Algoriphagus sp. Y33: one gene and its partner. Each later gene encodes a partner of the first gene's protein in a complex. Links are inferred from orthologs where the notes say so. Each region holds a gene or a part of one and is shown in the gene's direction. Other genes may lie near its edges.

Region 1 (2,970 bases):
GGCTTTGGGTTTACTCATTGATTCCATCTACCAAGTGGAACTGGAATATTCTATGGGCTTTTCCGGGGCATCTGGTGTTGGCGCTGGCTTTGCTCAAAAAAACCGTTAAACCCTGGGTATTGCACTATTTGCTTTTTGCCTTGATCATGGCGGATGCGGCTGTGGTTTTCTGGATTTTGGGTTGGCAGTCTTTTCATCCCAGTCTTGTCCCCTTGCTTTTGGTAATTATTCTTAGGACGAACTATTTGTATTATAATCTTGGGAAGTTTAAGAAGGTGAAATAATCTTTCGGCTTCGCACAAGGTGACACAGCATTGTCAGGTTGAGCGGAGTCGAAACCCTTTTTCCTCAATCAGTCTCCCTATAGAAATTCTTTCTTAATCAAACTTTTGCATAGGGGATTGGTGTTGGGTATTTTCGGACACAACATATGGAATTCAAACTTACCTCAGATTATCAACCTACAGGCGATCAGCCGAAAGCTATAGAACAGCTGACCGCAGGTGTGAATAATGGCGATCAGGCGCAGGTTTTGCTAGGTGTGACAGGTTCAGGCAAAACGTTTACTGTAGCCAATCTGATTCAGCAGACGCAGAAGCCAACCCTGGTCCTAAGTCATAACAAGACCTTAGCGGCTCAGCTATATGGAGAGTTCAAGCAGTTTTTCCCTGAAAATGCCGTCGAATACTTTATTTCTTACTACGATTATTATCAGCCGGAAGCATTTATCCCTACTTCGGGGACTTATATAGAGAAGGATCTTTCGATCAACGAGGAGATTGAGAAACTTCGGTTGAGTGCTTCTTCGGCATTACTGACAGGACGTAGAGATGTGATCGTGGTGGCATCTGTATCCTGTATTTATGGTATAGGAAATCCCGATGAGTTCGGAAAAAATGTCATAAGACTTCAGGAAGGAGATAGAATTCCAAGGAATCAGTTTCTTTTCAAGCTCGTAGATATTTTATATAGCAGAACCCAGCATGAGCTGACACGGGGAACTTTTCGGGTGAAAGGAGATACAGTGGATATCTTTGTAGCTTATGCGGATTGGGGATACAGGATTTTCTTCTGGGGAGATGAGATCGAGGCGATTCAGCGTTTTGATCCGGCTACAGGCAAAAAACTAAATGACGAAAAGATCATCTCGATATTTCCTGCCAATTTATTTGTAACAGGTAAGGATACATTGCAAACTGCCATTCATGAAATACAACATGACATGGTGGATCAGGTAAATTTCTTTGAAAGAGAAGGTCGTTTCGCTGAGGCAAAACGGCTTCAGGAACGAACAGAATTCGATCTGGAAATGATGCGTGAACTGGGCTACTGTTCTGGGGTGGAGAATTACTCAAGGTATTTTGACAGAAGAGCCCCCGGAGCGAGACCATTCTGCCTGATAGATTATTTTCCGGATGATTTTCTGTTAGTTGTAGATGAAAGCCATGTGACTTTACCGCAGGTACGTGCCATGTGGGGCGGTGATAGATCCAGAAAAGTCAACTTGGTGGATTTTGGTTTTAGACTTCCTTCAGCATTGGATAATCGGCCTTTGAAGTTCGAGGAATTTCAAGAACTAACCAATCAGGTGATCTACGTATCTGCTACTCCGGCGGATTATGAATTGTCGTTGACAGAAGGAGTGGTGGTAGAGCAAATCATACGCCCAACGGGGCTTTTGGATCCGACCATTGAAGTGAGACCAAGTCAAAATCAGATTGATGATCTGCTGGAGGAAATAGACCAGACAATTAAAGCTGGGGCGAGAACACTGGTGACTACATTGACAAAACGGATGGCTGAAGAACTTCAGAAATTCCTTGAAAGGGCAGGCGTGAAGTCCCGGTATATACACTCCGAGGTGAAGACTCTGGATCGGGTGGAGATCTTGCGTGAATTACGTCTGGGGATCTTTGATGTACTAGTGGGGGTGAATTTGCTGAGAGAAGGATTGGATCTACCGGAAGTCTCTCTGGTGGCAATTCTTGATGCTGACAAGGAAGGTTTCTTGAGAAATGAACGTAGCCTGGTGCAGACTATCGGACGTGCAGCCCGTAATTCTGAAGGACGGGTGATTATGTATGCGGATAAAATCACCCATTCTATGCAATTGGCGATTGATGAGACGAAAAGAAGGCGGGCAATACAGATTGAATACAATACCGAACATGGTATCACGCCTACTACGGTAGTGAAATCCCATGATAAAATCATGGGCCAGACCAAGGTGGCGGATTCAAAGAAAAACGCAAAGTTCTATGCCGAACCTATGCCAGGCGAAGAAAGAATGGTAGCAGACCCTGTGGTGCAATACTTAAGTAAGGATAAGCTGGAGAAGCTGATTCAGCAAACACAGAAGCTGATGGAGAAAGCCGCAAAGGAACTAAATTTCATGGAAGCTGCACGCCTTCGGGACGAATGGCAATCCCAAAAATCCAGATTGGAACAATTGAATCGGGGAGTAAGCAAGTAGGGAGCTTTACCGCATAGGCTGCCAGAGATATGCAAAGTGCGCTATTGAGTTTGTGTTACTGGTCCGGATGTATAAAGTGGACGGTTTATATATTTATTTCTTCTTCCTCTGATCATTACTAGAGAGGCTAGTTGCTCCTTTTACTAACATTCCCAATCTTAAACCGTTCATTCATCATCATTTCTACTGAAAATTTACAAAAATGACGCTGCAGGATGTGAGGGTACTCGCTGCCAGAGGTGAGGGGCTGAGAATCGAATTTAAGAAGAAAGCGGCTTTTCCCGAGAAAATTGTCCGTGAACTGATTGCCTTCGCCAATACCTCGGGAGGAGATCTGCTGATAGGAGTGGAGGATGATGGGACTGTGAGCGGTCAGCGCTACATAGAAGAGGAGATTTTTGTGATGGAAAAGGCCATTAAGGAGCTTGTTTTTCCAAGGTTGGAATACGAGTTGTATTCACTGAAATTAAATGAGAAGAAGGGTGTGGCAATCTTCA
Region 2 (3,083 bases), 860 kb from region 1 along the record:
ATGACCAAAATAAAACGGGGACATTACAGGTTTGAATTCTCTCCTTTGGCCACTCCGCCTTATATAGACCATACTCAGCATAGTATCACAGATGAATTTTGCCGGAGACTGGAGGACAATATCCGCGCACAACCGGATCTATACCTATGGAGTCATAAGCGCTGGAAAATTTAAATTGAAAGAATTCGGCGGATTGGAAAATTGAAAGAGGGAGAGAATTTGTCCGTTGTGACGAATTAAAAGATTTCCCAAATCTAATCTTGCTCGTCTCTCAGCAAGTTGGTTTCTTGAACTTTATTACCTGAGTATTGTTGCTTTTTCTAGCTTCATGGCTCTTGAATCTCAAATCTAGATACTAGTTACTTGATACTTTAGTGATCTTGTATCCAGCATCTTGCTTCTAAATAAAATGGATTATCTCGAAAGTTTAAACCCGGAGCAGCGATTGGCTGTAGAACACACAGATGGCCCCGTCATGATCATCGCAGGAGCGGGATCAGGCAAAACCCGTGTACTCACCTACCGCATCGCCCATTTGATATATGCCAAAGGCGTAGATGCCTTTAATATTTTATCGCTGACCTTTACCAACAAAGCGGCGGCAGAAATGCGCCACAGGATTGAATCTCTGGCAGGCTTGGAAGCCAGAAACACCTGGATGGGTACTTTTCACTCCGTGTTTGCAAAAATCCTAAGAGTGGAAGCTCCCAAAATTGGATACCCCTCCAATTTCACCATATATGATTCCGATGATTCCAAGTCGCTTATCCGTACAATCGTAAAAGAAATGCGTCTGGACGACAAGGTCTATAAAGCCAACGCTGTGCTTTCCAGAATTTCCGGAGCCAAAAACCGGCTAATTTCCTGGAAAGTGTATCAGGACGATCCATTTGTGAAAGCCGATGATGAAGCTGCCATGAAGCCCAAAATGGGTGAAATCTACCAGCGCTATCAAGACAGGCTTTTCAAAGCCGGTGCCATGGACTTTGATGATTTGCTTTTCAATACCAACATCCTATTCCGAGACCATGCCGACGTGCTAAACAAATACCAACAACGCTTCCGGTATGTGATGGTGGATGAGTTTCAGGATACAAACCTCTCCCAATACCTGATCACCAAAAAGCTGGCCGCCGTTCATCAAAACATCTGCGTGGTTGGTGACGATGCACAAAGTATTTATGCTTTCCGGGGTGCGGATATCCAAAACATTCTGAATTTCGAAAAGGATTATCCGGATTTATTTGTCGTGAAACTGGAGCAAAATTACCGCTCTACCAAAACGATAGTAGAAGCTGCCAATTCTATTATTGATAAAAACAAAGCGCAGCTCAAAAAAAACGTCTGGACTTCAAACGGAGATGGTGACCTGATCGAATTGGTCAAAGCAAGTACTGATAGTGAAGAAGGAAGAATCGTAGCCTCTACTATTTTCGAAGAAAGAAACACCAAACAGCTCAACAACAGTGATTTTGCCATTCTCTACAGAACTAACTCCCAGTCAAGAGCGATAGAAGAGGCACTTCGCAAATTGAATTTGACCTACAAGATCGTCGGTGGACTTTCGTTCTATCAAAGGAAAGAAATCAAGGATCTGATGGCTTATATGCGCTTCACTGTGAACCCCGTGGATGAAGAGGCCTTCAAGCGAATAGTGAACTATCCCAAGCGTGGAATTGGAGACACCTCGGTAGACAAAATTCTGGTAGCGGCATTTGACCATGATATACCGCTCTGGGAGGTGGTGCAAAATGCGCACAGCTTCATTGGAGGCAGAGCAGCGAGTCAATTAGATGACTTTGCCACGATGATCAAAGCATTTAAGATCGAGGTGGAGCGTAAGGATGCGTTCGAAGCAGCCAGCAGTATTGCCAAGCAAAGTGGACTTCTACGTGAACTCTATGAAGATAAAACCATAGAAGGATTAAACAGGTATGAAAACGTCCAGGAATTGCTTAATGCAATCAAAGAATATGTGGATAACGAAGAGAATGAGGACAAAAGCTTAGGCTCTTTTCTTCAGGAAATCGCTCTGCTCACCGATAATGACAGGGATAAGGACATGACGGATGCCATCACGCTGATGACTATTCACTCCTCAAAAGGCCTGGAGTTTAAACAGGTCTTTGTGGTAGGTATGGAAGAGGATTTGTTTCCCTCTCAGATGATGATGCAGAGCCGGGAGGATTTGGAAGAGGAAAGACGGTTGTTTTACGTCGCCGCTACCAGGGCTATGGATAAATTATATTTTACCTATGCACTCACTCGATATCGCTATGGCCGGTTGCTGAATTGTGAGCCAAGCAGATTCTTGGAAGAAGTCTCTCCGGACTGCATCAAGGTAAACAAACGAGTCGCATCAAAAGAAATGTCAGGTGCCTTCCGGAAAGAAGGACTGCCTGGGACATCTGAGTCTTCGGGATATATCGGCATCAAGAAGAAACCGGAAACGCGGATGCCCACTGCGATGAAACTGCACACCCCGAGTCCTGATTTCAAACCTTCGAATACAAACAATCTGCAAGCGGAGCAACTGGTAGAGCATCCCAAGTTCGGCTTCGGAAAAGTACAAAAGATTGAAACAGAAGGAATTAACCGAAAAGCAACGATTCAATTCGAGCATTTTGGTGAGAAAACATTATTACTTAGCTTTGCGAAGCTCAGAATTATAGACTAATCACTTGCACCCCTGCCTTTTGGTAATTTTTTCATTACCTTAATTAGCGCAAAATAGGGGAGCATTATGGAGCACTTTGAACCAGACAAACAAAAACTCATTTTGAAAGAATACGGCAAAAACATTCAACGCCTCGTTGATCATATCACGGCGATTGAGGATCGTGATAAGCGTACCCAAAGCGCATATACTGTAATTGAAATCATCAAGCAGTTAAATCCCACCATCAAACAGGAGAATGACCAAAAGCTTTGGGACGACTTGTACATCATGTCTGATTTCAAGCTGGATGTGGACGCTCCTTTCCCTATGCCGGAGAAGGAATTGCTAGGCAAAAAGCCTCTTCCTATCGGCTATCCAAAAGGTGAAGTCAGATTCAAGCACTACGGTCGAAACATAGAGAAAC

What was found. The genes of interacting proteins can lie anywhere in the genome.
Region 2: the proteins of uvrB (region 1) and ID165_RS19065 are in contact, whole or in part, in a crystal structure (PDB 7EGT), measured with the Thermus thermophilus proteins. The link is inferred for Algoriphagus sp. Y33 from one-to-one orthologs. Residues at the interface, in WP_096411307.1 of Thermus thermophilus: Glu23, Leu25, Arg26, Asp27, Gly28, Glu29, Arg30, Phe31, Arg55, Glu326, Asp327, Phe328, Glu379, Ser382, Gln383, His398, Gly400, Arg401; in WP_096412145.1 of Thermus thermophilus: His654, Arg656, Phe657, Gln666, Asp668, Glu669, Lys680, Arg681, Leu682, Ser683, Lys685, Tyr686, Ala687.

What each region holds. Positions count from the first base shown.
Region 1 is NZ_CP061947.1:5,571,151-5,574,120, forward strand. The notes cover bases 57-2,951. They hold uvrB (excinuclease ABC subunit UvrB), read left to right. Parts: upstream 57-430; coding sequence 431-2,473; downstream 2,474-2,951. Other genes in these bases: ID165_RS22890 (DUF4105 domain-containing protein), read left to right, coding at 57-284; ID165_RS22900 (helix-turn-helix domain-containing protein), read left to right, coding at 2,676-2,951. Outside these bases: more of ID165_RS22890, read left to right, coding at 1-56; more of ID165_RS22900, read left to right, coding at 2,952-2,970. UniProt on the Escherichia coli protein: The UvrABC repair system catalyzes the recognition and processing of DNA lesions. A damage recognition complex composed of 2 UvrA and 2 UvrB subunits scans DNA for abnormalities.
Region 2 is NZ_CP061947.1:4,707,035-4,710,117, forward strand. Bases 36-3,043 are described here. They hold ID165_RS19065 (ATP-dependent helicase), read left to right. Parts: upstream 36-409; coding sequence 410-2,677; downstream 2,678-3,043. Other genes in these bases: ID165_RS19060 (lysophospholipid acyltransferase family protein), read left to right, coding at 36-174; ID165_RS19070 (DUF4290 domain-containing protein), read left to right, coding at 2,744-3,043. Also shown: more of ID165_RS19060, read left to right, coding at 1-35; more of ID165_RS19070, read left to right, coding at 3,044-3,083. UniProt on the Escherichia coli protein: A helicase with DNA-dependent ATPase activity. Unwinds DNA duplexes with 3'-5' polarity. Translocates on single-stranded DNA with 3'-5' polarity. Initiates unwinding more efficiently from a nicked substrate than double-stranded DNA.